Regions from separate parts of the Salinivibrio sp. VGrn1 genome, predicted to be linked through region 3. Evidence: riboswitches for the same ligand, from Rfam matches in the RefSeq annotation. Region 3 holds a riboswitch; each other region holds the start of a gene.
What was found. A riboswitch is a leader RNA that binds a small molecule or an ion and turns the genes downstream of it on or off. The one in region 3 is predicted to bind thiamine pyrophosphate.
Positions count from the first base shown of each region.

Region 1: linked by a shared signal. The riboswitch ahead of thiC (phosphomethylpyrimidine synthase ThiC) and the one ahead of thiB (thiamine ABC transporter substrate binding subunit) in region 3 are both predicted to bind thiamine pyrophosphate.
Region 2: linked by a shared signal. The riboswitch ahead of thiD (bifunctional hydroxymethylpyrimidine kinase/phosphomethylpyrimidine kinase) and the one ahead of thiB (thiamine ABC transporter substrate binding subunit) in region 3 are both predicted to bind thiamine pyrophosphate.

Region 1 covers NZ_SATA01000005.1:309-10,930, forward strand. The annotation lists tRNA gene EHW56_RS08890 (tRNA-Trp) at 1-63, shown strand, start outside; gene crcB (fluoride efflux transporter CrcB) at 517-897, shown strand; TPP riboswitch at 954-1,053, shown strand; gene thiC (phosphomethylpyrimidine synthase ThiC) at 1,147-3,123, shown strand; gene thiE (thiamine phosphate synthase) at 3,120-3,788, shown strand; gene EHW56_RS08910 (HesA/MoeB/ThiF family protein) at 3,772-4,539, shown strand; gene thiS (sulfur carrier protein ThiS) at 4,523-4,720, shown strand; gene EHW56_RS08920 (thiazole synthase) at 4,723-5,496, shown strand; gene thiH (2-iminoacetate synthase ThiH) at 5,496-6,647, shown strand; gene EHW56_RS08930 (glutaredoxin family protein) at 6,661-6,891, shown strand; gene EHW56_RS08935 (aminopeptidase P family protein) at 6,945-8,732, opposite strand; gene EHW56_RS08940 (LysR family transcriptional regulator) at 8,823-9,776, opposite strand; gene EHW56_RS08945 (multidrug effflux MFS transporter) at 9,875-10,622, shown strand, end outside.
Region 2 covers NZ_SATA01000002.1:436,625-447,246, reverse strand. The annotation lists gene EHW56_RS05025 (HAD-IA family hydrolase) at 1-711, shown strand, start outside; gene EHW56_RS05020 (DUF3081 domain-containing protein) at 730-993, shown strand; gene EHW56_RS05015 (PAS domain S-box protein) at 1,070-2,959, shown strand; gene EHW56_RS05010 (bifunctional diguanylate cyclase/phosphodiesterase) at 2,956-4,713, shown strand; TPP riboswitch at 4,768-4,868, shown strand; gene thiD (bifunctional hydroxymethylpyrimidine kinase/phosphomethylpyrimidine kinase) at 4,930-5,784, shown strand; gene EHW56_RS05000 (potassium channel family protein) at 5,900-6,925, opposite strand; gene EHW56_RS15605 (methyl-accepting chemotaxis protein) at 7,099-8,199, shown strand; gene EHW56_RS04990 (homocysteine S-methyltransferase family protein) at 8,280-9,182, shown strand; gene EHW56_RS04985 (hypothetical protein) at 9,434-10,030, opposite strand; gene EHW56_RS04980 (hypothetical protein) at 10,135-10,622, opposite strand, start outside.
Region 3 covers NZ_SATA01000006.1:113,861-124,482, forward strand. The annotation lists gene rapA (RNA polymerase-associated protein RapA) at 1-1,071, opposite strand, end outside; gene EHW56_RS10800 (PhoH family protein) at 1,387-2,760, shown strand; gene EHW56_RS15700 (GGDEF domain-containing protein) at 2,806-3,810, opposite strand; gene thiQ (thiamine ABC transporter ATP-binding protein) at 3,877-4,581, opposite strand; gene thiP (thiamine/thiamine pyrophosphate ABC transporter permease) at 4,575-6,164, opposite strand; gene thiB (thiamine ABC transporter substrate binding subunit) at 6,170-7,165, opposite strand; TPP riboswitch at 7,209-7,310, opposite strand; gene EHW56_RS10825 (DUF547 domain-containing protein) at 7,349-8,140, opposite strand; gene leuD (3-isopropylmalate dehydratase small subunit) at 8,283-8,885, opposite strand; gene leuC (3-isopropylmalate dehydratase large subunit) at 8,895-10,316, opposite strand; gene leuB (3-isopropylmalate dehydrogenase) at 10,338-10,622, opposite strand, start outside.

The DNA of each region.
Region 1 (10,622 bases), on a different contig from region 3:
AATTGGCAGAGCAGCGGATTCCAAATCCGCGTGTTGGGGGTTCGAATCCCTCTACCCCTGCCAAATACCAAAGCATCGACATTGTCGGTGCTTTTTTGTATGTGAATCATCAAGCTTCTCGTAATCCGATTAAGGGTAGATGTGAACATGCAAACTACAAAAGGCGTGTTGGGTACTGGGTCGCCAGCCCGGTTGAATCCCTCTACCCCTGCCAAATACCAAAGCATCGGCATCGTCGGTGCTTTTTTTGTATGTGAATCATCAAGCTTCTCGTAAGCCGATTAAGGGTAGATGTGAACATGCAATCTACACAAAAGCGTGTTGGGGGCTGGGTCGCCAGCCCGGTCGAATCCCTCTACCCCTGCCAAACATCAAAGCATCGACATTGTCGGTGCTTTTTTTGTATGTGACTCATTATGCTTCTAGCACCCCTAACCCTCTTCCCTTTTTCTTCCTCCTGTTTCTTGTTCACATGTCGCGGTATGATGACTTTTTACCAATCGAAAGGAGCACCCTGTGGTAAGCATATTGTGGGTAGGACTTGGTGGCGCATTAGGGGCGTCTTCGCGTTTTTTAGTTTCAGAGTGGAGCGTCGCGGTGTTTGGTCGAGGATTTCCCTACGGCACCCTAATGGTTAATGTGCTGGGATCATTAGCGATGGGTGTCTTTTTAGCGGCGATGAGCCAAGAACTGATTGCCCCAGTGCCTTGGCGTCAACTGATTGCGATTGGCTTTTTGGGCGCGTTCACCACCTTCTCGACCTTTTCAGTGGATACCTTGCTTCTTTTTCAACATGGTGAGACGGTGAAAGCCTTGTTAAACGTGGGTCTCAACCTTGCGTTGTGCTTAGGAGCGGCCGCGATGGGGGCTTGGTTGCTAGGACGCATTACTGGGTAGGTAAAAACATGCCATTACGTCGCTTGTTGTTGCGGCGGTGATTTCTTATACTGGCGTTGAACTTGTCGGAGTGCCAATTGGCTGAGACCACGTTAAGTGGGATCCGTTGAACCTGATCTGGTTAGTACCAGCGAAGGGAACAAGAGATGCATCAGATCACAGACCGTACGCGTCTGCCAGTTTGCTCACATCTCAATTCAGCGTTTTCCGGCAAGCATTAATTCCCATAATGAACACCGGAGTAATGCTATGTCGACCCGTAAACAGGCCCGTCTTGAGGCCAAATCTTTTATCGATTCCCTCTCTGCGCAAACCTACCCCAACTCGGAAAAAGTCTATGTCGAGGGATCGCGACCCGATATTCGCGTAGGGATGCGAGAAATCCATTTGTCTCCGACCTTTGTGGGTGGCAGTAAAGATAATCCGCAGTACGAAGCCAATGAATCCATTCGGGTTTATGACACATCAGGGCCTTATACTGACCCACAGAGTGCTATCGATATTTACCAAGGCTTAGCGCCAGTGCGCAAAGCCTGGATTGATGAGCGTGCCGATACAGAGTTTCTTGATGCAGTGAGCTCAGACTATGCGCAGACCCGCCTTAGTGATGAAACCTTAGATGATCTTCGCTTTAGTGCCTTACCGTCTATCCGTCGGGCAAAACCTAACCAATGTGTGACCCAACTTCACTACGCACGCCAAGGCATTATCACCCCAGAGATGGAATTTATCGCTATCCGGGAAAATATGGGACGTCAGCAGTATCGTGAAGAGCAGCTAAACCGCCAGCACCCAGGAGAAAGCTTTGGCGCGCATTTACCCTCAAACATCACTCCCGAATTTGTGCGCCAAGAAGTTGCTGAAGGGCGTGCGATTATTCCGGCCAACATTAACCACCCAGAAGCGGAGCCGATGATTATTGGGCGTAACTTTCTGGTGAAAGTGAATGCCAATATTGGTAACTCGGCGGTGAGCTCCTCCATTGAAGAAGAAACCGAAAAGTTGGTGTGGGCGACCCGTTGGGGCGCGGATACGGTGATGGATTTATCGACCGGACGCAATATCCACGAAACCCGCGAGTGGATTTTACGTAATAGCCCAGTCCCGATTGGCACCGTGCCTATGTATCAGGCGCTTGAGAAAGTGAATGGCATTGCCGAAGACCTGACTTGGGAAGTGATGCGCGATACCTTGATAGAGCAAGCCGAGCAAGGGGTCGACTACTTTACCATTCACGCTGGGGTGCGTTTGCACTATGTGCCCATGACTGCCAATCGCGTGACTGGGATTGTCTCGCGTGGTGGGTCGATTATCGCCAAATGGTGCTTGGCGCATCATCAAGAAAGCTTCCTCTATACCCATTTTCGTGAAATCTGCGAGATTTGTGCTGCCTATGATGTATCGCTGTCATTAGGCGATGGGTTACGTCCCGGCTCAGTAGCTGACGCGAACGACGAAGCCCAGTTCAGTGAGTTACGTACCCTGGGCGAGCTAACCAAGGTGGCATGGGAATACGATGTGCAGGTGATGATTGAAGGCCCCGGCCATGTGCCCATGCACATGATCAAAGAGAATATGGACGAGCAGCTCACCCATTGCCACGAAGCGCCCTTTTATACTTTAGGCCCGCTGACTACCGATATTGCGCCTGGTTACGACCACATCACCTCCGGGATTGGTGCGGCGATGATTGGCTGGTTTGGGTGTGCGATGCTTTGCTATGTCACGCCCAAAGAACATCTGGGTCTGCCCAATAAAGAGGATGTTAAAACTGGGCTTATCACTTACAAGTTGTGTGCGCACGCCGCCGACTTAGCCAAAGGACATCCGGGCGCGCAGGTGCGAGATAACGCCATTTCCAAAGCGCGCTTTGAATTTCGCTGGGAAGATCAGTTTAACCTTGCATTAGATCCAGTGACGGCGCGTGCTTATCACGATGAAACACTGCCTCAAGAGTCGGGCAAGGTCGCGCATTTTTGCTCCATGTGTGGGCCAAAATTCTGCTCTATGAAGATCAGCCAAGAAGTCCGCGATTATGCCAAAGAAAATGGCTATGCCGCTGCGGGCGAAGCGATTGATGTCACCATGCTGGAAGACCCGTTAGCAGGCATGCAGCAAAAATCGCAAGAGTTTCGAGCAAAGGGCAGTGAGCTCTACCTGCAAAAATCCCATCATTCGTCACAACAAGGCGCTGAGGTAGCGGACAGCGATAAGGTGGAGTCATGAGCCTGACCCCGTTTGCATCTATGTCTGAAGGTATAGGCCCATTATATCCGGTGGTAGACGATGTGGACTTGCTCGAACGCTTGCTTTGCTTGGGGGTGAAAACCGTGCAACTGCGTGTGAAGCAGCCGGGACATCCCCAATTGGCAGACTGGGTACAGCGTGCGGTGGCGTTGGGCCGCGCGCACTATGCCCAGGTGTTTATCAACGATCACTGGCAGCTTGCGCTTGAAGCTGGCGCCTATGGCGTTCATCTGGGCCAGCAAGACATACAAGAGGCGGATCTTGACCGGCTCGCACGACAAGGCGTGCGCCTTGGCGTATCGACACGCAGTCCCGAACAACTTGCTGCAGCGATTGCGCTCTCGCCCAGTTATCTTGCCATCGGCCATATTTTTCCCACTACCACCAAACAGCTCGCCGAGCCGCCGCAAGGCATTTCTGCGTTAGCGCAGCAGGTGGCGACTGTGGATGGCCGCTTCCCGACGGTGGCGATTGGCGGTATTGATCTCAACCGAGCCCCTGACGTTTGGCGCACTGGCGTGGACGCCATTGCGGTGGTCCGTGCCGTGACGCAAGCGCCTGATTTAGCGGCGCGCATTGACGCATTTGACCGCTGTCTTAATCCATCCAGACAACAAGGAGGGCGTGATGCTATCGGACAGTGAATACCTGCGTTATAGCCGGCAAATCATGCTGCCAGAAGTTGGAGAGTGCGGGCAGCAGGCACTTAGCAAGGCGCGTGTGTTAATGGTCGGTGCCGGTGGGCTTGGAACCACCGCGGGCCTCTATCTTGCAGGCGCTGGCGTGGGTCAGTTAGCGATTGCTGACTCGGACCACATTGAGCTATCTAACTTGGCGCGTCAGGTGGCGTATCGGGAGGCGCAAATCGGCACCGATAAAGCCGCGTCGCTAGCCGCTAACTTGGTCGCGCTGAATCCACATTGCCAGTGCCGAGCCATCAATGCCTATCTAGAAGGTGAGCGTCTGGCGCTCGAAGTAGCGATGGCGGATGTGGTCCTTGATTGCAGTGATAATCTCGCCACTCGCCATGCAGTCAATCAAGCCTGTGTAGAGGCTGGTACGCCGTTGGTGAGCGCAGCGGCGATCGGTTGGCAAGGCCAGTTATTGGTTTATCAACCGCATAGCGCATGTTATGCGTGCGCCTTCGCAGACGTGACGCTTTCTGAACCCACACGCTGTGCAGAATCCGGGGTAATGGGACCTGTGGTCGGCATGATGGCCACCGCGCAAGCGCTGGAAGGAATAAAGCTGTTATTAGGGCAGGCGGTCGGGACCAATCGCTTGTCACGACTGGATGGACAAACCATGACATGGCAGCACTTTTCGCTGCCCGTGGATCCGCATTGTGCGGTTTGTCAGCCTAAGCGGGAGGTAAGCGATGCAGTTAACCATTAATGACACGCCGACAGAGGTCAATGCCACGACCGTCGCGCAATTGATTGAGGAGATGAAGGTGCCAGCCGAGTCGGTCGCAGTGGCGCTAAATCAGACCATTATTGCGCGTGATGCTTGGTCATCCACGTCACTTACCGCTGGCGATAGCTTGGCGGTCTTTCAAGCGATTGCCGGAGGATAATCATGTTAACCATTGCGGATACGACGTTTTCATCTCGACTGTTAACCGGCACCGGCAAGTTTGCTAGTCGCAAGACCATGGCCGAGTCACTGGCGGCCAGTGGTACTGAACTGGTCACCATGGCGCTAAAGCGAGTCGATGTCCATGCCATACAAGATGATATTTTAACCCCGCTGCGCGAGCTCGGTGTGCACCTGCTGCCCAATACCTCGGGGGCGAAGAATGCGCAAGAAGCGGTCTTTGCCGCGCGTCTTGCTCGAGAAGCATTGGGAACGCACTGGGTGAAGTTGGAAATTCACCCCGACTCCAAATATTTGATGCCTGACCCGATTGAAACCCTTCAAGCGGCGAAAACCCTTGTGGATGAGGGGTTTGCGGTGCTGCCGTATTGCCATGCTGACCCTGTGCTGTGTAAGCGTTTGGAAGAGGTGGGGTGCGCGGCGGTGATGCCTCTTGGGTCACCGATTGGCTCCAACCAAGGACTGGCCTCAATGGCGTTTCTCGACATCATTATCGAGCAAGCCCGTGTGCCGGTGATCATTGATGCTGGCATTGGCGCACCGTCAGATGCGGCGTTAGCGATGGAGCGCGGCGCTGATGCCGTCTTGGTGAACACCGCGATTGCCACCGCTGGCGATCCGATTGCCATGGGCGCGGCGTTCAAACAAGCGGTTGAAGCCGGACGATGTGCGTATCGCGCTGGGCTGGCGGGCACACAAAATCACGCCCACGCTTCTAGCCCCTTAACCGCGTTTCTTGACGCTAAGGAGGCGTGATGAGTTTTTCTGAGCGGTGGGCGGCACTCGATTGGGATCATCATCGGCTTTCGATTTACAGCAAAACGCGTCAAGATGTTGAGCGGGCGTTGGCCAAGTCATCGCGTAATTTGGACGACTTCGCCGCCCTGATCAGCCCTGCCGCTGAAGGATATCTCGAGGTCATGGCTCAGCAATCTGCGGCGCTGACGCGGCAGCGGTTTGGCTACACCATGGGGTTTTACATTCCGCTGTATCTCTCCAATTTGTGCGCCAACGTGTGTACTTATTGCGGTTTTTCGATGGAAAACCGAATCAAACGGCGCACGCTGGATGAAGCCGAGATCGCCGCCGAGTGTGAAGCGATCAAAAAAATGGGCTTTGACAGTGTGCTCTTGGTGACCGGTGAGCATGAAACCAAGGTAGGGCTCGAGTATTTTCTCCGCGCCTTACCGGTGGTGAAGCAATACTTTCATCATGTGGCGATGGAGGTGCAGCCGCTAGATACCGAGGCGTATCGCGCCTTGGTGGCACAAGGTGTGGATGCGGTGATGGTGTACCAAGAAACCTACCACGCTCCAACCTATGGGGAACACCACAAGCGCGGGAATAAAACCGACTTTCACTACCGGTTGCAAACCCCAGATAGGTTGGCACAAGCAGGGGTCGATAAGATCGGCTTGGGCGCCTTGATTGGCCTAGAGGACTGGCGTACCGACAGCTTTTTTACCGCCCAGCATCTGCATTATTTGGAAAAGCAATACTGGCAAAGCCGCTATTCGCTATCTTTTCCGCGCTTACGTCCTTGCGCGGGCGCGCTGCAGCCGAAATCGGTGATGACGGATAAGCAGCTGGTTCAGCTGATTTGTGCCTATCGGTTGTGGAATCCGCAGGTGGAGCTGTCGCTATCGACACGTGAGTCACCGCACTTTCGCGACAATGTGTTACCGCTTGGGGTCACGAGCTTATCCGCGGCGTCAAAAACCCAACCGGGCGGCTACGCGAACCCGGAGCCACAATTGGAGCAGTTTGCTATCAGTGATGAGCGCAGCGCGGCAGAGGTAGCCGCCAGCGTTCGTGCGCTCGGTTTTGAGGTGGTGTGGAAAGATTGGGATAACATCTACGATATCGCGCGTCAGGCGCAAATGGCTTCACAAACGGCAGCGGGTTAGCGACAATGCGGGCATGAAACGTATTACTGTATATGTAGGTCCGCGCTGTCCTCACTGTGAGGCGGCCAAAGCTTACTTGGATAAAAAAGGGCTGCGTTATCGTGTTGTCGATACGGCCACGCCCAAAGGCAAGAAGCTGCTGGCGGCAACTGGCTCGCGGGGTGTCCCGGTGATTTGCATTGGCGATACGACTTTGCGCGGCTTTTCTCCCAAAGCGGTCGAGAAAGCCCTGAAAGGGGAATAAAAAAAGCGTCCAATCGGACGCTTTTTGTTTTTCATACTCGGTGAAGACGCGACTTAACGACTTAACGGCGCGGTCGCTTGTTTTAACCAAGCTTGGTCTTGATCATCGAGGTGGGGACTGATTTCATCCCACACGGTTTGATGATAGCGATTCCACCACTGGATTTCCGCCTCGCTGAGTAAGCTCACATCGACCAAACGACGATCGATCGGTGCACGCGTGAGTGAGGCAAACCCGAGCATCGTCATGTCGCCCTCGGTGGGCTTTTCTTCAATCAACTCGAGGTTTTCAATCCGGATCCCAAACGCGTCGGCGCGATAGTAGCCCGGCTCGTTTGATACCACCATGCCCGGCAATAGCGCGACGCTATTGGGCGCTTTGGAAATGCGCTGCGGGCCTTCGTGCACGTCCAAGAAATGCCCGACACCGTGACCGGTGCCATGGTCAAAATCATAGCCGTGTTGCCACAAATACTGGCGTGCTAAGGCATCAAGCTGGCTGCCTGAGGTGCCTTTCGGGAACAGCGCGGTCGCTAACGCAATATGCCCTTTAAGCACCAGCGTGAAGGCCTTTTTGATCTCAGCGCTGCACTCGCCCACTGGCACGGTACGGGTGATGTCGGTGGTGCCGTCATAGTATTGACCGCCTGAGTCGACCAAGTAGACGTTGTTGCTCTCAATCACGCTCGGTTTGGGCTGATTGTTGTGGTTATAGTGACACATGGCCGCATTGCCACCGGCGGCGGAAATGGTATCAAAGCTTAAGTCGACCAGTTGATCGTCTTGTTGGCGGAATTGATACAGGGTGTCTGCGAGCACGGCTTCATCAGGGCGTTCACCGGCGTCGACTTGACGGTCAAACCAGGCCAAAAAGCGAGTCACGGCAACACCATCGCGCACGTGACAGGCACGCATACCGGCGATTTCTTGCGGGTTCTTGGCCGCTTTTTCAAGCGCACATGGGTCTTGCGCTTCCACCACAGTGACTTGCGCTTGTTGGAGGGTGTCCAGTGTCCACGCATTGGCACCGTTTGGGTCGACCAATACACGTTGACCGCTCAGCGCTTGCAGGGCATCAACCAGACTATCAGGGTGCGCGACGCTCACGCCTTGGCCTACGTGAGCAGCAAAGCCTTCGGGGAGACGGTCAGGGTCGATAAACACCGTCACGTCACCGGATTGCTTGATAATCGCTTGGGTCAGTACCACGGGCAAACGTGGGATATCGCGACCACGGATATTGAGCAGCCAACAGACGGCATCGGGTTGAGTGAGTACCGCGGCATCAAGATTCTGATCGGCTAACTGCTGGCCAATGGTTTGACGCTTATCCAAGCTGGCGCGGCCGGTTTTCTCTTCACCCAGTAAAATAGCAGGGCTATTAAGCGGGGCGGGGCGATCGTCCCACAAGCTTTCAATCGGGTTTTGCTCCACACTCACCAGTGTCAAAGCCCCATCCAACGCGCGTTGAGTGCGTTTGTACCAAGCAGCGCTATGCATGCGAGCGTCGATAGCCAGCTTGGCACCTTTTGGCAATTGTTGCTGGGCCCATTGTACCGGTGGCTCATCAATCAGGTGGCAGTAGTCAAACAAGCCGGCGGGGACTTGCTTACGGACTTGAACCACATAGCGGCCATCAACAAAAATTGCTGCCTTGTCGCGGGTGATCACCGCAGCGCCTGCTGAGCCGGTAAAGCCGGTCGCCCAGTGAAGGCGTTCGTTGTGCTCAGGCACATACTCACCGAGGTATTCGTCTTCATGGGGGATGAGTAGGGCGTCATAATCGTGTTGAGCCAGCCAGTGTCTTAGCTGCTCAATACGCTTGGTAAGGGTCGCGTCCATTATTCTTCCTTCTTTGTATGGGGTGAACTTGCCATGTTCGGCCACGCGTAAAAAACCAGTGGGTTAGACCCTAGCGCGATTGGCGATAGGCTACAATTTTGCTGGGCTAAATTGCTGACAGCGTGAAATAATCAAGGCTTTCAGCCATTGGTGCCCCGGGTCATTTTCTTGATTTTGATGCCAAAACAAGGTGTACGCCATCGGCGGTATTGGCGTCGGTAACGGCCTTACCACCAAATTGAGCGACGCGGCAATATAATGCGCAAACTGGCTTGGTGAAGTAAACACCAGGTCGGTATAGGTACACAGGCTCGCCGCACTGTTGAAATCTGGCACGTACATGGCAATGTCACGCTCAATATTACGCTCTGCCAGTTTATAGTCCAACAGCCAGCGGTCATTCCCATCACACTTCACCTGTACATGTCGCAGTCCAAGGTAACGCGCTTCATCCCATGGACCCTTGAGTGCCGGGTGATCAGCGCGCATCAATACACACTGGTGATCTTGGCAAAGCTCTTGGTAGCGTACGCCTTTGGGCGGCATCATGGTCAGCATGGCATCGGCGGGATTTAAATCTTTACCGGTAATGCCAAAGTCGATATTGCCTCGCGCAAGCCCATCAAAGGTGGTTTGATCCCAAGCGGCGGTATTAAGGGTGATAGCTGGGGCCGCTTCTAGCATATCGCCAATAAACTGTGGCAGTAGCAATGGATAGGCGCTCTCGACGAGGGCAAAGCGAAAACAGCGATCGCTTAAGTGCGGCTGAAAGTGATCCGGCTCGGTCATCGCCGCAACATCATTGAGTAAAGCGCGTAATTTGGCCTGTAAGGCTTGCGCTCGAACGGTGGGTTTGAGCCCGTGGGCCGCTCGCGTAAAAAGCGGGTCGTTAAATTGCGCTCTAAGTCGGGCTAAGTTTTTACTCACTGCCGATTGGCTTAAATGCAGCCGTTTTGCCGCGCCCGTGACATTACACTCTTCCAACAATACATGTAAGCACACCAATAAATTAAGGTCGGTGCGCTGCAGCTGGTCCAAATCCATTACAGGTATTCTCCTTGGGAATAACTGCTTTTACTATAAACCATTATGGTTCATATCCTGAAGCCACTATACTGCGTGCCTGTATAGAGGAGTAACCAATGTCACACACTGATTCACCGACATCGAATCGCTTACTGGTCGCCTTAATGGTGTTACTGGTGCTGTTTAGCCCGATGGCGATTGATATTTATTTACCGGCGTTGCCGCATATGGCGGGAGACTTTAACGTTAACCCGACGCTGGTACAGGATACCATCACTTGGTTTATGTTTAGCTTAGGCTTAGGTCAGCTGTTCGCTGGCCCGTTGGCTGATCGCTTTGGTCGCAAACCTGTAGCCGTCATTGGCATACTGCTCTATGGACTGAGCTCTTTGATGGCGTGGCTCGCCACCTCGATGGATATGATGCTGGTGGCGCGTTTGCTACAAGGTTTTGGCGCGTGCGCGACTTCCGTGTGTGCATTTGCAGCGGTGCGTGACAGATTCGGTGCAGAGCGCAGCGGCCACATGATTAGCTATCTTAATGGCGCGATTTGCTTTGTTCCTGCCTTGGCGCCGCTATTGGGGAGCTGGCTTACCCAAGTCTTTGACTGGCGCGCTAACTTCACCTTTATGCTCGGTTATGCGGTATTAGGGTTGGTATTAGTGATGGTCTTTTTGCCCGAGACACGCCCTGCGCACACGGACACTTCGGGTCGCCTATTTAGCGTACGCCGTTATTGGCAAGTGCTACGTGTACCAACATTTACCTACCACATCATCCTTTGCATGCTGGCTATGGCGGTGATCTTAGCGTATGTCACCTCCGCGCCTGTATTGCTGATGGATAGGTACGGTATTTCCATGA
Region 2 (10,622 bases), on a different contig from region 3:
CTTTATGACGCTGTCCTCGGCATGTTGCGAGGGTTTAATTTGCCAGAGGAAGAGCCCAGTGCGATTCGAGACTGGATTGGTGATGGTGCGGATCTATTGATCCATCGGGTGCTCACGCGACACATTGATGGACGGGTTTCAACCACAGTGTTGAATCAAGCCCGTGCGTTGTTCCTGTCCTCATACCTAGGCAAAAAACCGCCAAAAACTCGACTCTATCCAGGGGTACTTGCTTGCCTTGAAGGACTCTCTCAGCGCCAGTTCCCGATGGTATGTACCACGGACATGCAAACGGCGCATGCGAACAGCCTTCTTAGAGCGCTTGGGGTCAGCCACTTTTTTACCCGTATCTTAGGAACGGATGCGATCGCGGCCGGAAAGCCGGATCCCGATAGTATTTTTGAGTCGGCGGCGATTTTAGCGGTTCCGCCATCAGAATTGCTGGTGGTTGGCGATGCGGTGAATGATGTTCATGCGGCAAGGGCGGCGGGCTCTCCTGTCGTCTGCGTTGATTATGGCTATAATTATGGTACAGCGATCCAAAAAACGGGACCAGACACCACCCTTGATACATTGGCAACCTTGCCCAATATTATTTCTAAGCCAAACCGGATTAAGGTGTCAGGGCATGTGTTGACCACGCCACCGGTATTGGCCGGCCCACTTTATGGTCGTGGATCACGGCCGGGAGGTGGGGCACAGTTTCGCTAACACTGCCAGGAGGGAAGCGTGAAAAACGAACTCAATCCTACCCACCTACTACGCGCCTTTGAGATAGTGACAGAGTATGGTGAAGAAATTGAAGATGGACACCGCCTAGATGGCATCGACGCTTTCTCAGATTATGACGGCTATACCATTTATTTAGCGGGCAATGGCGTACAGTTACGTGTGGGGTTCCACAATACCTATGATCTCGACTATGAGCACGAAAACCTAAAAGAGCAGTTCCTGAAAAAGGTGGACGCTTTGGTCAAAAACTACAAAAAATGACTACGATATCAACTCGTTAGGTCCGTGGTAGACGCCCCAATATAGCTGGGGCGTTTTTGTTAGAGGCGGGAACACGATGACGGATCAATCTACCATGGATGGGTGGCGCACGGGCGGCTCGCAGGCTCACTACAAAGCGCTGGTTGACAGTGCGGCCGCCGCCATTTTAGTCATTGATGACCAAGGTATTATCCTTGATGCTAACCCTTTCACGCACACGCTACTTGGCTACGAGCAACAGCAGCTTATCGGCCAGGATGTGGCGTGTTTAATGCCTCCCGAGCATCGAGGCAAGCACGGCCAATACGTAGAAAACTACCTTGCAACCGGTCAGCCCAATGTTATTGGCACAGGGCGGCGCGTGAACGCGCGGCACCGTGATGGGCGCCTGATCCCAATCCATTTGGCGGTGAGCGAAGTGTGGATCGATGAACGACGAGAGTTTATCGGCATTATGTCGGATTTAAGCGCACTCACGCATGCCCAAGCCACTGTTCAGCACGAGCGAAATCGGCTAAAAACCATCATCGATGCCATCGGTAATCCGGTATTTGTTAGAGAATTAGGTGGCCAATATGCGTTGGCAAACCGAGCCTGTTTACAAGCGGTGGGAGCGGATCATGTGAGCCAACTGGCTGACGCATTTGGTCGCGCGCTCCCTGACGGCATGCGCGATACCCTCAATGCACTCGATCACCAATTAACGGTCGACGGTGAGCCTGTACATATTGATGTGACCTTGCGTGACGGCCGGACGTTTAAGTTGGCGAAAACACTGATCCACCATCTTGCCGGAGAGCCTTACGCGATTGTAACGGTGGCGTATGATGCCACACCGCTATTACAAGCGATGCAAGAGGCCGAGCGCGCCAACCAAGCAAAAAGTGACTTCCTATCCGCTATGAGTCACGAGCTACGTACGCCTTTAAATAGTGTGCTGGGGTACGCGCAACTACTACTCAAATCTCCCACTCAGATGCTGGCCGATGATCAGCGCCAGTACGTTGATCATATCCACCAAAGTGGGCGACATTTGCTGGCACTGATCAATGACGTGCTCGATCTGGCCAAAATAGAGGCCGGACAAACAGTGCTTCATCTCACCTGGTACCCTGTTAGCGCATTGGTCAATGATGCCATTCAAACCTTATCGCCGCTGGCAGAGCGACAGAACGTTAGCTTGCAAAATTGTTTGCCTGCGGAGCAAGAGGGAGAGCTTTATGTGGATCCAACGCGGTTTAAGCAAATCTTAATTAACTTACTCAGCAATGCAGTGAAATATAACCATCCACAAGGCAGGGTTTGGGTGGATGCGCACACGCATCACGGCAATCTGACCATGACGGTGAATGATACAGGCATTGGTATTGCCGACGACCAGCTCGACGGCCTTTTCGAGCCCTTTAACCGTTTAGTGGCAGAAGACTCTTTGATAGAAGGCGCGGGGGTTGGGCTGGCCGTCACCTATCAACTGGTGACTCAGATGCAAGGTGAGATCAGGGTTGCGAGTCAACAGGGCAAGGGCAGTGCCTTCTCGGTGACCTTCCCTTATCGCGCGAAGCCACACTCCTCTGAGCCCCTGGTTGCAGAAGCCTCTGACGCGAATATACGCCTCACTCAGCCACACCGTGTGCTTTATATTGACCAAGGCAGTCACCAGCAACGGCTGGTCTCTGATTGCTTTGAGGACTGGCCGCTGTTGACCTTGCACCATGCGCACGATTTTTCGTTGGCTGAAGCGATGACACATAGGCTCGCCCCATCACTTTTTATCATCCATGGTAATGACTTAGCGCGAATGCCCGCACATTGGACGTGCCTGATGGAGCATAAACCGCTGATCATACTTGGGGCGGAAGGGCAAGCCCATTGCAGCGCCGCCACACCACACATACGACTACAGCAGCCCGTATCGTCAACTGCGCTCGCCGCGGCTATTCAATCGTTATTAGAGGACAGGGAATGATAAAGTCACCATCACAAGCGACCATTTTGATCATTGACGATCGCGCGGAAAACATTGACTTACTCACCGCGATGCTTGACCAAGCGGGGTACGTGCATCTGATTGGGCTAACGGACCCCTGTGCTGTGCACGACCACTTGTCGCCGGTGCCCGATCTTATCTTGCTTGATATGCGCATGCCACGGCGCTCGGGACTCATGGTGCTGGATGATCTGAACCAAGCATTGGGGGACCATTGTCCACCCGTCATGGTGCTCACTGCGGATAATGATGTGGGGTTACGTAATCAAGCGCTATGCCGAGGGGCGATAGATTATATCAGCAAGCCGTTTGATTATGACGAAGTGCTTCAGCGTATTCACAACCTACTGCAGTTACAGCTTAAAACATTGAAAGAGCGTGACCAAGCTGCGCGTTTGCAAATGTTGGTGAACAAACAAACCGCCACTTTACGCGCCCTTTCTCTTACCCACCCATTGACAGGTCTCCCCAATCGCCGAGCCTTATTGGATGCAGCGGAGCGACAATTGATGCGAGGGTCGGTGACGGTGTTGATGATTGCGCTTGATGGGATGGAAGCGGTGACGCAGCATCAAGGGCATTTAATGACCGAAGCCCTGTATAAGCACATTGCTGAGCTGCTGGCGAACAGTGCGGTGGCGCGCTCGCATCGAGTGGGGGTTTGGGACAGCTCGAGACTGGTGATGCTGATAGAGGGAGACGGAGAAGAGGCGGTGAAAAAAGCAGCGAGGATTCACCGACTCATCAGTGGTCATCATACCCTCGAAGGGCGACTGATGTTCTTGCATTGCCATATAGGGATCAGCCGTGCTGACTCGGAAAGCGCCGATGTGCCGCAGTTGTTTCGCCAAGCGATCCTGGCTATTCCGACCGATGATCAGGCTGTCGGTGAGTATCAGCCCGAGCTAGACAGTAAAGCGCAGCGAGAGCACTTGATCCGTACTGAGCTAGGCCCGGCCTTGCAAAGCAATCATCTCTCCTTGGTCTATCAACCTAAATGGCGGCTTGATGGGGGCCTGCTGGTGGGCGCAGAAGCACTACTGCGTTGGCAGCATCCAGCCCTAGGGGCGATAAGTCCCGCCGAATTTATTCCCATTGCCGAGCGCAGCGCCGATATGATGCAACTTGGCGATAAAGTACTGGCGATGGCACTGGAGGCGGTGGCGCAATGGCGCGTACAGGGCCTGACTGATGAGCACTTTCATCTGTCAATCAATGTCTCTGCCCAGCAACTCCGGCATGGTTTTGCCGAGAGTGTGCTGGCTCGCTGCCATGCGACAAACACGCCGCCGGCGATTATTCAATTGGAAGTCACGGAATCGGCACTGATTCAGCAAATCTCGGTGGCATTGCGCGAGCTACAACAGCTGCGGGATGCCGGGATGCATATCGCGTTGGATGACTTTGGCACCGGTTACAGCTCGTTAAGTTACCTTAAGCAACTGCCAGTAGACTGGGTTAAACTCGACCGCAGTTTTATTCAAGATTTGGCCACCAACGCCAGTGACAAACACTTGGTGGGTAGCGTGATTGAGTTAGCCCATGGCTTTGGTCATGGCGTGGTTGCCGAAGGGGTGGAAGAAGTCAGCCAGCAGCAGGTGCTACAGACAATTGGCTGCGACCAAGTGCAGGGGTTTTTATATGCGCGGCCGCTTATCCAAGATGGATTCGAACAACTGCTTAAAACCGCCCAACAAGGCAATACGACCATTAACCATTACGAGAATGTGTAAACGCGCCATCAGAAACATCAGACTTGCGCTTTATCATTAAGGTTTATATTCTGACCGTGTTAGTCGGGGAGCAAGTGATTGCTGAGACTGCGAAAGCAGGACCCGTAGAACCTGATCCAGTTAGCACTGGCGGAGGGAACTGACACGTTCAGCACACGAAGTGGCGCATTCTGGCTCGCTTTGTCTCCTTCCGCCCCTGATGATTAAGGGGCCATTATGAACCTATCTCCACCTGTTATTCTTACCATCGCCGGCTCAGACAGCGGTGGCGGTGCTGGCATTCAAGCCGATATCAAAGCGATTTCAGCCACCGGCGGTTATGCGTGCTCGGTGATCACCGCGTTAACCGCGCAAAACACCTGTGGCGTTGAGGCCGTCTCGGCGGTTGATCCTGGTTTTGTCCGTGCCCAGTTAGAGGCCGTCTTGTACGATATGCCGGTGCGTGCAGTGAAAATTGGTATGCTCGCCAACCAAGCGGTTATTCGCGAAGTGGCCGCCGTGCTGGCGCGATCGCCTCACTTACCGGTGATTTTAGATCCCGTGATGGTAGCCACCAGCGGCGATCCTTTGTTGGATGAACACGCCATGACAGCGCTGATTGAAGCGCTGATCCCGCGAGCAACCGTGCTCACCCCCAACCTGCCTGAGGCGGCGCGATTAACCGGTCAGCCTGTTCCCACCTCCATTGAGCAAATGCATGCGTTAGTTCCAGCCCTACGTCGGCTCGGGTGCCCGTATGTGATGCTCAAAGGCGGGCATTTACATCACGCCCCTGAAAGCGTGGATGTGTGGATTAGCCAAGATACCTGTCAAACCCTGAGCGCCCGTCGGGTTGAAACCGTTAATACACACGGCACAGGCTGTTCACTGTCTGCGGCGATGGCCTCTTATTACGCGCAGGGAATGACGCCCGTTGAAGCCGGGCGGGCGGCTAAGCAGTATTTGACAGAGGCTTTAGCGCATAGTCAGCAGTTAAAGGTGGGAAGAGGCGCGGGGCCTGTGCATCATTTTTACGCCTACCCAGTCGAAGCGTGTCATTCTGATGCACAAGAAACCTCGGTGGTCGAATAGACCGTTTTTTCGCGAATAGGGCACGTAAAGCCAGTCCGCCGCCTCCGTCTTGGCGGCGGCGGACTGCTCCGGAAGGGTTAATAGCCAGTGTCGCGTGTGATAAATGGTGCCCGAATCACGCCGCCGACCAATGCGGTAAACGTTCAGCGGCAATATAGAAAAGGCGATCGCCGGGGGCGACTTCGGTTTGCAAGCTGGGGTTAAGGGTAATGCCCTCACCTTTGTCGATACCAATTAAGGTTGTATCGTATTCATGCTTTAACTGATTGAACAAGGTACCCACATCCGTCGTGCTCGCGTTAGTCGGGTAGCGCGCACAATACTGTGTCATCCCTTGTGCGGTACTCAACAACTCGTGATGCAACTGGCTGGAACCCGGATCAACAGCGGCTTTCGCCAGCATTTCTACGGAAACAGACGGTACACATTCTGCGTGTGGATAGTGTTGTTTGAGTATTTGGCTCAGCGCGTCGTCTTGAAAGTAGGCGAGCAGATGCGCTGACGGATTTTTATGCGCGCAGAACAGGGCCGCTGATAGGGTGATATCGTCTTCTGGGTTGTCGATAATAATGCTCGAAGCACTATCAATCCCCGCACGCGCAATCCCCTCTGCATCGGTAAAGCTGGTGACGCGTACAAATTCCACCTCGCCGGGGAGCGGATTTTCCATTTCGGGACGTACGCAAAGCACAATCGGACGATCGCCATGCACACCGCTTTGTAGTAGACGAATGAGCTGAATGGTGCGTTGACCATTCCAGCCCAACACCAGAATATGATTTTTCACAGTAAGACTCCGTTTTCCTTGTAATCCACGTCGCCAATAATCGACCAACGCACTGGTCACATGCCCAATCACAACGGCGAACAGCCCTAGCCCACCGGGAATAATCCAAAAGGCGGTAATCCACTGTCCTGCTTCTGTTGCGGGCGAATAATCGCCATAGCCGACAGTGGACGCGGTGACCATCAAGTAATAGACATAGCGGCCGAGTGACTGGGTCATCTCAGTTTCACCGGCGCCGTGTAAAAGTAGCCAGCCAATCCCGCCATAGGCGAGTACCACCAACCCCAAAATACGCCCGTTTAAATGCGCGAAGTGGCTGATAATCCAACGTTTAAAAAGCAACCAAAAGGTCATAAATGTTCGCTCATTATTTACAGTGATCGCAGTATGAAGTGATTTGCGTCAGGTTTACAGTGTAAATCAGCTCCTTGCGTCAATGCGATCACACTTTGCTTGGATAATCATACATCAGTGAGATAAACCGCTAAAATATTGTAGGAAGCTTAATTACTTAATGAGGAGTCAGCGTGTTTATATCTCGTCGTCAATTAGAACAAGAGCAGCAAAAACAAGTCGCTCTGCAGCAAAAAATTGAGCAGATTAACCATACCATCGACGCGCTGAATGCAGAGAAAGAGGCATTGCAGGCAGAGTTAGCCACCGTAGAGAAAAAACGCCAAACGGGAAAAGCCATCGACGCCAACTTGTGCCACTTCGGTGACTCAATCAATGCGACGCAATCGTCTCTGGCCACCTTGGCAGACACCATCAACGGTGAAAAAGAACGGGTAACGGACGTGAGCCATCAGGCGGCGTCATGTGCCGAACAAGTCAATGATCTTGCGCGTCATGTGCAGTCGTTATCCGCGCAATGTCAGCAATCGTCAGAAGCAATTCGTGCGCTCGACCAGCATGCCCAAGAGGTGAGCGGTATTGTGAAGTTGATTCGCGATGTCGCCGATCAAACCAATCTTTTAGCGTTAAACGCAGCGATTGAAGCGGCACGTGCCGGTGAGCAGGGTCGAGGGTTTGCGGTGGTTGCCGATGAAGTGCGTAGCTTATCGGAACGCACCGCCAGTGCCACGCAAGATATCACCCAGCTGGTCGAGAAGATTCGCGCTGGGAGTGGGCATGCTTGCACACTCACCGATCAGCTTGCCAGTGACGCGATTGAATATAGCGAGCAAGGCCAACAGGTGGCCGATGCGATGGCCACGCAGAGTGAGCAAGCACAGCATAGCCGTACCACTATTAAAGCCTCTGCGCTGCGTGCTTTTTGTGAACTGGCGAAACTTGACCATATTAGCTTTAAATTTGCGATATACCGCGTCGTGCTGGGTGAAGACAGCATGACCGCGGACGATGTCACCGATCACACCCAATGCCGTCTCGGCCAATGGTATGAACAGGGTGAAGGCCAGCAATATTTCGCGCAGTTGCAAACGTTTAAAGCCATTGCCGCGCCTCACGAGCAAGTGCATACCCACGCGAAAGCAGCGGTGGCAGCGTTTCATGCTCAGCAACCCGAGCAAATGGTCACTGCATTAAAAGAGATGGAAAGCGCCAGTATGACGGTGATTGATAAGCTTGAACATCTCGCGATTGAGGGCAGTGAAGAGGTAGCGTAACAACGGGGTGTTAAATCGATAAGCACATGGTAACCTCAAACTAAACCAAGGATAAATGGCCGAAGGAGGCTGAAGTTACCATGACATCGATAGCGTTACTCGATGGCGGCCTAGGACAAGAAATTTATCAACGTGGGCCGGATGTGAGCTCGAAGCTTTGGTCGGTCGCGGTGATGTTAAAACATGCCAATATTGTCAAAGACGTGCACAAAGACTTTATTCGTGCCGGTGCGAAAACGCATACCCTGAATACCTACCCAGCGACCCCCACGCGTCTGGCCAAAGCGGGATTGAGCGATAAAATAGACATTATTTACCAAAAAGCCTTCGAAGCGCTGCAGCAAGCGGTGGATGAGACAAGCGCCGATGTTGATATTGCCGGCTGTTTGCCGCCGCTGGTGGGCAGTTATCTCGGTCAGCCGCAACGCAGCTTTGAAGACATGAAAGCGGAATTTTCGCACATCGCCCGCTTGCAACCTCACGTGGATGTGTTTTTAATCGAAACCATGACCAACACCCTTGAAGCTCGTGCAGCGTGCGCCGCCGCCCGTGAGCAAGGTAAACCGTTTGGGGTTGCGTTTCGGTTGGAGCCTAATGGCGCACTCCGCTCTGGCGAGTCGCTAGAACAAGCCATGCTCGCGGTCACTGAATATGCACCGACAGCAGTGATGCTCAATTGCTGCGACCCAGAAGTGCTTACCACGGCGATGCCAAAGATGGCGACCCAAGCCGACACTGTGGGCGGCTATGCCAACGCGTTTAAATCGGTAGAAGACATGGCCAAAGGCAGCAAAGCCGATGCCCTGCAAGCGCGGGAAGATCTCTCCCCCTTAGTCCACACCGAACGCGTACAACAGTGGATTGCCGACGGTGCCCTCGTCGTCGGCGGCTGCTGCGAAATCACCCCCGCCCATATCCAACACCTCGCGCACACCCTTGAGCAATCTCACGAGATCATCAAGTTCTCGCAGTTAGCAGATTAACTCGTTCCCACGCGCCGGCGTGGGAATACATAAACCGGCTTGGCCACGCAGTTATGATTGTTGCGTAAACGAAATACCCCGCATAACTTACGTAAGTTATGCGGGGTATTGAATCAAAATCTCAATGCTTTGGTATATGGCGCTCATTTCGACATAACTTAGTTTTGGACAGAAACTCGTTAGATCTAATGCTTTAGAACGTTCCTATTGGATTAGGAAAAGTATGTTGATACCTCGATCATTTTCTATATTTATAAGTATCGAACACCTGACACATTTAAAGGGGATTCTTGCAGTTTTTCACGCAAGCCCTCTTCGATATGGTCTTGATTAGGGTAATATCCATGTTCCTCAATGTCTTTTTCAATTTTTATCGTTGTTTCTATAAACATCTTGAGCAATTCATAGTTAGCACGCCTAAAAGGTTCTGTTCTGACTTTGAGCATATGAGCCAACTTAGCTCTATCATCCAAACCATCAGGCAGTTCTAGATCAACCGTTTCGTGCTTCGTTTTACCGTGGGCGAGCGAATCTCGTAGATCAAAGCATTGCTTAGCGATTTGGTATTCTGTTGTGCCGAGATACGAAGGAAGATTCGCGGCTTTAAATAATCGTCTGTGCGACTGTTTTCGACACTCTTTTATCTCATCCCAGTTTTCTATAAGTATACGTCCATAATGGTTTAACATCGCTTCAATAGAAAATGCTACAAAAGCAATCCCAGTTATTGAATGATGCTCTACCTCCCAATCCTCACTGGAGCGCCTAGCAAGCTCTAAACAGTTTGTAGCAATACGAAAATTATCATATGCAGGACGCGACTCTGTTTTGACACTAGCTGTAACCATAGAAACTCCAGTATAAATATAACGCAAAGTTCATTTCCCGAGTGCTGGCGCGATATTTTGAGAATCAAAAATCGTGACAGGATGAGGTCAATTGGAACGTCTTTTTAAAACTCAACGCCATCTGACATTTCTGACATCAGGCTAATTATTCGTCTATACATTAAAGGAAAAACTAGTGTCTTTATCGTAACTTGAATCGTACCATCATAATCAATATGCCGTTCACTATCTTCTTTAAAGCTGTACGATGATTGTATTACACGAGGAATTAGCAAGCCTAAACTCTTAAATTTTTCTAATCCAGAACAAAACTCAAAATCAAGGTTCCCAATATTTAAATCAATTTCATTTGAATTACCGGATGTTGTATCTGATTCTTGGTGTTCTAATACATAAACTAACTCATCTCTTTCTATATATGAAGTATGGGTTAGATAACCTTTCTTTTTTTCTGCATGAGATAATTCGATCCAACTTTCTATAACACTCGCAATATTTATTATTTCAACATCACTTAATGATTCAGCCACAGAAAAGAATAATTCTTCAAATTCGTCAGAAAGCCGCTTTTCTAAACAAATCTCTGCCGTTA
Region 3 (10,622 bases):
TTCAACGGCCTCAGCCACGGGCGCGTATTGTTGTGCTTCTTCGACAAAGACGTCGTAATCATAGAAACGGTCGGGGTCGAGCAGGCGCAAGCGAGCAAAATGGCTTTGTTGGCCCAGTTGCTCAGGCGTGGCGGTAAGTAGCAACACGCCCGGCGTATGTTCGGCAATGCTCTCAACGATTTGATATTCTCGACTCGGTGCCTCCGGCGTCCAAGTCAAGTGATGGGCTTCGTCAACCACCAGTAGATCCCAATGGGTATCACACACTTGTTCCACCCGGCGGCGGTTTTTGCGCAGAAACTCGAGTGAGCACAATACCAACTGTTGGGTATCAAAGGGGTTGGGGGAGTCGGCAAAAGCCTCGACACAGCGCTCTTCATCGAAAATGGAGAAATGCAGATTAAAGCGGCGCATCATCTCCACCAGCCACTGGTGCTGCAGGGTTTCGGGTACCACAATCAGCACACGTTCCGCACGGCCAGCCAGCACCTGCTGGTGGATAATCATTCCTGCCTCAATGGTTTTCCCCAACCCCACTTCGTCGGCGAGCAGCACGCGTGGTGCATGACGACGACCGACTTCATGGGCAATATAAAGCTGATGGGGGATCAGGCCAGCACGCATACCCGTCAAGCCGCGTAGCGGGCTGCGCAATTGCTGATATTGGTTGGTCAGGGCGCGATAACGCAGGGCAAAACGGTCCATACGATCGAGTTGGCCTGCAAACAGTTTGTCTTGCGGCTTGTTAAAGCGAATTTGGTGGCTGAGTAAGATCTCACGCAGTACGACCTCATCTTCCCCTGTGTCGGAACGCTGGCCGTAATAGGTCAATACCCCATCGTTTTCCTCAACGCGTGAGACGGTCATGGTCCAGCCTTCGTGACTTTCCACCTCATCGCCGGGATTGAACATCACCCGAGTCACGGGCGCATCATGGCTGGCGTACAGCCGTGTTTCATCACTAGCAGGAAACATTAGGGTCACGGTACGGCCATCAACGGACACCACAGTGCCGAGTCCAAGATCATGTTCCGTATCACTGATCCAACGTTGTCCAAGCGCAAATGACATAGGGGAAAACCTCTGAATTAACTCGATTGTCGAAAGACGCGACGCCATTCAATACAGCGTCGTTTAAATACTCTGCTATTCAGTGTGGCACTGAAAAAATTGGCCGCCAATAGTACTCGAACTTGTGAGGAGGGTCACGATGAAACTCAACGAATCGCATCAAAGGTCACGCTGACATACAAACGTCATTAATGGGCGGCAAAGATAAAAGCGTGAGCTGGCGCAGTAAAACAAGTTGGGCGCATCCCAACGGCCAGGTCTACGCTTATTTTAAGCGCTGTCACCGACAGTGAACTGCCGACACAGGAGGTGCCTATGGGCGACGCCGACCGGAAGCTGTTTGTACTTGATACTAATATTCTCCTCCACGAGCCTTTCTCGATTTACTCTTTCCAAGAACACGATGTCGTGATCCCCATGACTGTCCTCGAAGAACTTGACCGCATCAAAGACAGCAAGCGCGATGTCTCACGGGATGCGCGTGTGGCGATCCGCGCCTTGGAAGATATTTTTAAAGAGGCTACTCCTGACGAAATTGGCGAGGGTATTGCCGTTGGCAAAGGGGATGCCACTGGCACGGTATCGATTCTCGCTGATTTTGAGATCAAAGAAACGGTCCATGCCTTCGCGGATAAAGCGGGTGATAACCGAATACTCAATGCGGTGTTATATCTACAAACCAAACGCTCGCCACGTAAAGTGGTGTTGGTGACCAAAGACATCAATATGCGTCTGCGCGCCAAAGGGGCGGGGGTGATGCATGTGGAGGATTATCGCACCGACCAGTTGATTGATGATGTACGATTGTTGACCAAGGGTTTCCACCAATTTGAAGGTAGCTTTTGGGATAAAGTGGGGGAGTGCAATAGTCAAGCCTATGGCACAGAGACCTTACATACGTTGCCCTCCGAGCTCCTCGATACCCCGTTTGTTAATCAATACCTGTTGGATGACAGTGACGATTTTGCTGCGCGAGTGCAAGCCATTGATGGCGATAAAGCGGTGATTAAAGATCTGAGCCGAGAGCGATTAATGCATCGCGCCGCTTGGGATGTGAAACCGAAAAATATCTACCAAGGCATGGCAATGGATGCGTTGCTGGATCCGAGCATTGACTTGGCGATCCTCACCGGTCCGGCGGGCTGTGGTAAAACCATTCTGGCGATGGCAGCGGCCCTTGAACAAGTGGTCGAAAAAGGGATGTATGACAAGATTATCGTGACCCGCAATACCCCAGATATTGGCGAGTCGATCGGCTTTTTACCGGGCACTGAAGAAGAGAAAATGTTGCCTTGGCTTGGGGCCGTCACCGACACGCTAGAAGCGTTGCACATGCATGACGAGTGCACTGATGGTTCGATGCGGTACATCATGGAGAAAGCCAATCTACAGTTTAAATCGATTAACTTTATGCGTGGTCGTTCGATTCAAAACGCGTTTGTCATTTTGGATGAGTGCCAAAACCTGACTGCCTCTCAGCTTAAAACCATTATCACCCGATGTGGGGAGGGTACCAAGCTGGTGTGCTCGGGGAACTTAGCGCAAATTGATTCTTCGTATTTAACCCCAGTGACATCAGGGCTGACTTACATTGTCGAGCGGTTTAAAAACTTTGAAGGCAGTGCGTGCGTATACCTCAACGGCGTGGTGCGTAGTCGGTTGGCTGAATTTGCCGAAGAGAATTTGTAGTGGGTATCAGGTGGTGGTCATCAAGCCGCCACCTTTCTCCATGAGCTAAAACAATTCAACATCGTCCTCGGCGACAAAGGTTTTTATCACCCCAGATTGCAGTAAGTCATCATAAAAAGCGACTTGGTTACGGCCGTTTTGTTTGGCGTGATAGAGCGCTTGATCCGCATTGCCTAAGATGGTGCTGGTACTGAGTTGTCCACGTTCAATTCGTGTCGCGCCCATGGAAATAGTCACGGTCTGAGCGGCACCAAAATCTCGAGCGTTGACATTAGCAATAAAGGTGTTGGCTTTTTGCTCTGCCATCGCCCGCGAGCAGGGCTGAAACAGCACCACAAATTCATCGCCGCCATACCGGAACAAGGTGTCTTGTGACGAGAAGGTCTGGCGCATCAATGAAGCCAGTAACAAGATGACCTCGTCACCAAATACATGACCAAAGTTATCATTGATTTGCTTAAAGTGATCAACATCGAAAATACACACCCAAGGAACCAGGGCGCTGCCATTTTCGCTGGCAGGGGAAGGCTCACTTTGCGCTAAGCGATCACAAATAAGATCCAGCTTTTTAGAGAGGACTTTGCGATTAAATAAGCTGGTGAAACTATCACGTTCACTGGCCATGATAATCTGCTGATAGTTTTCATAAATACGCGTTAGTCCAGCGACGAGTGCGCGTTGGTCCTTGCTAAGGCTTTTGGCGCGACCGCATAAAACCCCGCTGACACCTTCTTCTTTCTCGTAATAAATGGGAACGGCAATCAATACATGATCATTGGCGTAGTGTTGAGTGACCGCTTGTGTCGCCAGGCACTCATCAAGCAGGGCATCAATTTGATGAATGTTTTCTTGCTGAAAAGCACTATTGTCGTTGGTGCCGAGTACGGTAAAGGCAGGCTGCATGTCACCGCAGTAATCGAGCAGCACCACCTCGCTAATTGGGGTGAGTTCGGTAATTGAGGTCAGCAAGCTTTTGGTGATCGCGTCGACTTCTGTTTTAGCGGTGAAATCGACAATGGAATCGAGGATTTTTATGCTGCTGGCGGCCACTGGGCGCCTCCTTGGAATCTTCCGTGTTTTCCTTAGTATAGAAGTCAATCCAAGTGGCGCCACCCATCACTCTTCGTCCGTCTTGCCCATATAACCTTGCATTATCGCGGGTGGGGTCTCGAGGGTTTCGACAGGACAATGCAGGCGGACTTGCCCGTTATCCAAATAAAGAAACTCAGAGGCGATGGCTTGGGCGTCTTCGGGATGGTGAGTCACCATCACCACCGTTGTGCCTTGCTCTTGGGCGGTACGCTTGACCAGTGCCAGCATGTCTTTTTTTAGCGCGGGATCGAGTGCGGAGAAGGGCTCATCAAGCAGCAATAAAGGTTGGTTGCGTGCGATGCTTCTACCCAGTGCGATACGTTGTCGTTGCCCGCCTGACAATTGGCCGGGCAGGCGAGAGAGATAGTCGCTTAAGCCGACCGATTGCGCTGCCTGTTCAATGTTTTCCCGTTGGGTAGCGGTGAGTTTCAGTGATGGTGATAAGCCAATCGCCATATTGTCGAACACCGACAAATGGGTAAAGACATTATGCTCTTGGAACAAGATAGACAGTGGCCGCTGGTGGGCGGGGGTTGTTGTCACTGGCTTACCATCAATAGCAATCTCGCCACTATCAGGGGCAATCAACCCGGCAATCAGTGATAGTAAGGTGCTTTTGCCTGCCCCGCTGGGCCCGAGCACGGCCACAATCTCTCCAGGGGCGATATGGGCATCAAAGGTCATCCAATCTTGTTGGTAACTATACTGAACATCGGAAATCGTTAACATGCGTGTCTCCATTGGATAAGGCGCGTCAGTAGGGCATAACACCCCAAGCTGGTGAGCAGTAACAGCATCGCCGCGGCGGCGCCCGCTTCCATTTGGTAACTGCCCATTAAGCGAAACAAATACAGGGGCAGGGTTTGAAAGTTTTGACTACCAAATAAGGAGATGGCACTGAGATCGCCCATGGATAACACAAAACTCACCGCGACACCGCGCGCAATAGGTGCACGTAAACAGTCCCACTCAATCAGACGTAAACGCGTGATGCCTCTGACGCCTAAGGTGGCGCACAAGTTATGGTATGACTGAGCGAGCTGGAAGGCGGGGGCACTCAAGACCTTGATAAGATAAGGCAGCGCCATCAGGGCGTTCACTGTCATTACCAGCCACAGCGCTAAGCTGAATACGTTACTAAACTGGCGAAACAGCAAAAAAAGCCCAGTACTGAGCACGATACTTGGCACTACCAGGATGATGGCACCGAGCGTTTCTATCCCATCCGCCTGTTTTTTTCGTCCATGTAAGCGCCAGTGCCGACTGGCTAAGATCACCGCCACGGCTAACACAAAAGCAAAGGTGGTGGCGCCCGTGGCAATGAACAGCGAGTGCAGAGTTGCTTGCCACAATGCGCTATCGCCGAGCACCGCTAATGCGCTGGGGTTCAATCCGCGTGCAATCACCACGCCGAGAGGCGGTAACACCAGTAGTAAAACGAGGCCAATCCAAAGGCCGTCCCAACACTTGGCCGCACGGCTATCCAAAGATGCAGGAAGCGGCAGCACTTCACTGGGTGTGCTCGGCAGCGGGCGCGTCAAGGTTTGCACGGTAAATGCGATGGCCCCGCATAGCAGCATTTGCCACAGCGCGAGGACAGCACCCGTTTGTAAATCGAAATCAAAATGAATGGCTTGGTAAATGGCCAGCTCGATGGTCGTCGCTTTCGGCCCGCCGCCCAGTGCCATGACAGTCGCGAAGCTGGTAAAGCACAACATAAATACTAGCCCCACGATATGAGGCAAGCTTTGGCGTAGATACGGCCATTCTAGGTGCTTAAAACGTTGCCAGCCTTTGAGCCCTAGCTGGGTAGCAAGACGGCGTTGATCGGCTGGGATCCCCTCTAAGGCTTGCACCATTAATTGGGCGGAAAAAGGGAGATTAAAAAACACATGGGCGAGTAAAATGCCACTTAAGCCATAAATAGAAAACGGCATAGCCGCATCGAAGTGCGCGAAAGCTTGTGCAATCCAGCCACTACGGCCATAGATAGCAACCAGTCCAAATACTCCCACCAAGACCGGCAGCACCAAGGTCATGGCGAATAACTTCAGCAGCCATGCCTTTGCTGGAAATTGTCGGCGAGACAGCGCATGAGCGACTGGCACTGCTAGCCCAACGCTAAGTACGACGGATAAAGCGGCCTGTTTAAAACTAAAGTAGGTGACATGACGCAAGTAGGTATCTTGCCATAAGGAGGCAAGTGACAAATCGTGGCTGTGAGAGAATAACGCCCAGAGTGCGCTGCCAATCAAAGCCACGACCAAGCTGGCCGCAATACTGCCCGGCCAGGTTCGAGAAGGGTTGAGCATCTTGGCTATTCAACCAGCGCGGTTTGCCAGTCACGCACCCATTGCTGGCGATTGCCCATCACTTCATCAGGCTGATACAGCAAGCTCTCTTGCGGTTTGTCCAAGGTGTAGAAGACATCAGGCAAGTTGACATCGGTGACCGGATACATCCACTGAGTGGTTGGGATCACCGACTGTGCCGCATCACTGAGCATAAATTGTAAAAACGCATCCGCACGTTCCGGCTGATCGGTATAGGCTGATTTAGCGGCGACTTCGATTTGCATATAGTGCCCCTCTTCAAACATAGCGGCGGCAAAGCGATCGTCTTCATCGGCCACTAAGTGGTAAGCCGGCGAGGTGGTGTAAGAGAGCACCATGTCCGCTTCTTTATTGAGGAACATGTTGTAAGCTTCGGTCCAGCCTTTGGTCACAGTGATCGTGTTATCGGCAAGATCGCGCCATGCTTGTTGATTATTATCGCCGTACACTTTTTGGATCCAAAGCATTAGCCCCTGGCCGACCGTTGATACGCGCGGATCTTGGTAAATCACACTGATGTCATCGCGCTCCTCAATCAAGGCTTTGAGGCTTTTGGGTGGGTCGAGCAAACGAGTAGTGTCATACACAAAGGCAAAATAGCCGTAATCGTAAGGGATAAAGTATTTGTTATCCCACCCGCCAGGCACTTGCAGGCGCTCGGTATTGACCGCGTGCTCGGCAACAATCCCACTGCGCTCGGCTTCTTTCATTAAGTTGGTATCCATACCGAGTACGATATCGGCTTGGGTGGTTTCTCCTTCAATGCGCAGGCGATTAAGTAAGGCGGCCCCATCGTCGAGAGACACAAACTCAAGTTGGCAATCGCATTGCTGTTCAAATTTCGCTTTAATTTTAGGCCCCGGCCCCCATTCAGCAATAAAGGAGTCATAGGTATAGACAGTAAGCGGGTCCGCGGCGCGGGCGCCGAGTGATAATAGCGATAAAGAAACCAGAGTGAGAACAGAGGTAAAAACTTTCACAGCACGCTCCTAAGTTGGGCGTGGGTGTTGAGGCAAGTTGATGGCAACATCAAGTCTCAATCCCTACGCCAGTGTTAGCTGGATCAGGTTCGATGGGTCTAGCGCAGTGCGCAATCTCAGCCGTGAGGCTCCCCAATGAGTACGGTGGTATTGTACTGATTGGCTTAGGGTTAACCAAGCCTTTTAGTTGCCGAGTTGGTTAAGGTCCCAGTTGTAGTCGTATTCCAATGTTGCCTCTTGTGGCAATGGAATATCGCGATACTGGTTTATGTGAGCGATCACGCCCTGCTTATCGCCACCAAAGTCAGCTTCAAACCATTCATAAATTGAGGAAAGTTGCCATTTTTCCCCTTGCTGACTCACGCCTTTATCACTGTTAATGAAGGTATAGGCGGCGTGCTCGAGCTGTGCATCAAGTGCACTTGCTTGAAAGGCTTGTGGCTGAAGATTAGGGCAGCCAAGGCTGGCACAGTTGACCGCATAGTGGGTACGCGGGTCCTGCCAAAGCGGGCGTAAAATCCGGTGTTCGATATCGTTTAAAGTGAGCGGCTCGCCAGCGACGGTAACCACTTCATCATCCCAAGGGCCAAAGCTAAATAGCCCACCGAGTTTGGTGATGGAACGGACCGGGTACTCGGCGATAATCAGTTTTACCGTGACCGCATTATAGAGGTTAACCCAATACGCGTATTGCTCGTCTTTGGTCAGGGTACGTGGGTCGCGCGCGGTGAGCATACCAATGTAATGGTCGAGGGTTGCTTTGTCGTTATCCGTGACGGCGGCATAGTTAAATAAGGTGTGCTGCCCCTGAGATTGCAAATACTTATCGAGTAACACTTGCCAGCTGTGATGGGTAAACGTGGCTTGGCTGTCAGGGTTATGGGCATCCCACATTGCCCAGTAATCCGCTTTGGGCGCGGCTTGGCTGATGAGCGGAAACACTAACCAGAGCAGAATTATCAAATGTTTTTGCATTGCCAGTCCTTAATGCGATCAAACCTTCTTTGAGACTAGACCAAGCGAGTCAGCGGTTGTTTTCATTGAGGATGGAAAAAATGGGTTGAAGCGCCAATAAGTACGGGTAATACCGCGCTTATTGGCGTTCTTGGAGGGCGTATTACACCAAAAAGTCTGGTATTTGTTTTTCAAAGCGTGAGATATCGGCTTCGTGCTGCAACGTCAGACCGATGCTATCTAACCCTTCCAACAGGCAATGACGGCGAAAATCATCCATCTGGAAGGCAAAGCAGTGTTCACCGGCTCGAATGGTTTGGGCGGGCAAATCCAGGGTTACCGTCGCGCCTTCATTTTCGGCTACATACGCAAATAAAGCATCGATTTGGGCTTCTTCAAGGGTCACCGGCACCATTTGGTTATTGATGCAGTTGCCATAGAAAATATCGGCAAAACTGGGGGCGATAATCACTTTAAACCCGTAATCATCCAGCGCCCAAGGCGCATGCTCGCGGGATGAGCCACAGCCAAAATTCTCGCGGGTGAGCAAGACGCTCGCGCCTTGGTAACGTGCTTGGTTAAGCACGAACTCGGGGTTCGGTTGCTGGCCCGCATCGTCTAAAAAGCGCCAATCGTGAAACAGGTGCTGCCCAAAGCCGGTGCGGGTGACTTTTTGCAAAAACTGCTTAGGAATGATCGCATCGGTATCGACGTTTGCCGCATCCAACGGGGCAACAATGCCGGTATGAGTGTGTATGCCTGACATAAGGCCTCCTTATATTTGGTTAACGTCGATAAAATGGCCCGCAATCGCCGCCGCTGCGGCCATGGCTGGGCTGACCAAGTGGGTGCGGCCTTCACGGCCTTGACGCCCTTCAAAGTTGCGGTTACTGGTGGAGGCGCAGCGCTCTTTGGGGCCTAAGCGATCATTATTCATCGCCAAACACATCGAACAGCCGGGTAAACGCCATTCAAAGCCAGCGTCACGGAAAATGACATCCAGCCCTTCTTGCTCCGCCTGTGCCCGCACTTGCTCGGAGCCCGGCACTACCATGGCATGTACACCCTCTGCCACGCGTCGTCCTTTGGCGACCGCGGCGGCTGCGCGCATGTCTTCAATCCGTGAGTTGGTGCAAGAGCCAATAAAGACTTTATCGATACGGATTTGGTTGATGGCTTGGCCGGGTGTCAGCCCCATATATTTTAATGCGCGTTCTGCCGAGTGACGTTCAATCGGATCGTTCATTGTCTCTGGAGCAGGCACGGTATCATGCACACTGACCACTTGGCCGGGGTTGGTGCCCCAGGTCACTTGATGGTGAATTTGACTGCCATCGAGGGTGACCACGCGATCAAACTGCGCATCGGCGTCCGAATGCAAGGTTTGCCAATAGGCGATTGCCTGCTGCCATTGCTCGCCTTTCGGGGCAAATTTCTTGTCTTTTAAATAGGCAAAGGTGGTGTCATCCGGGGCGATCAGGCCAGCTTTGGCGCCTAATTCGATTGCCATGTTGCACACCGTCATTCGCCCTTCCATCGACAAGTCGGTGATTGCGTCCCCGCAAAACTCCACCACATGCCCGGTGCCGCCGGCATGACCGACCTTGCCAATAATGGCTAGGACAATATCTTTGGCAGTGATCCCGGGGGCGGTTTTGCCCGTGACTTCAATTTTCATCGTGCGGGCGCGGGATTGCTTGAGCGTTTGGGTGGCCAGCACGTGCTCGACCTCAGAGGTACCAATGCCAAAGGCCAGTGCACCAAAAGCACCGTGGGTTGCGGTGTGAGAGTCACCACAGACGATGGTGGTGCCGGGCAGGGTAATACCAAGTTCGGGGCCCATCACATGCACAATGCCTTGGTAAGGGTGATTCAAGTCATACAGAGTGACACCGAACTCTTCGCAGTTTTTGGCCAGTGTTTCCATTTGGATACGCGCCATTTCCCCTGACGCGTTAATGTCTTTGGTTTCGGTGGAGACATTGTGATCCATGGTGGCGAAGGTTTTACTCACTTGGCGCACCGGACGCCCTTTTTCCCGCAGACCATCAAAGGCTTGTGGTGAGGTCACTTCGTGCACCAAATGGCGGTCGATATACAGCAGCGGCGCTTCGCCGGGCTGCTCGGTGACAATATGGGCTTGATGAATTTTTTCGTACAAGGTCTTGGCGCCTTGCTGGGTGTTTGCATTCGACATAGCTCGTATCCTTACGGGTAATTATTCTGCGCCTTGGCGGATATAGGCGGCGATACGATCGCCCATTTGTTCGGTACTGAGGGCAGGATGGTTGCCCGCCAGATCAGCGGTCAGCTCACCGGCCGCCAGTGCTTGGCTGACCGCATGCTCAATCGCACAGGCCGCGTCTTCTTCGCCTAACGAGTAGCGTAACATTAGCGCGGCGGAGAGAATTTGCGCCACTGGGTTGGCGATATTTTTACCCGCAATATCGGGGGCAGAGCCGCCGGCGGGTTCATACAAACCAAATTTACTCGCGTTCAAGCT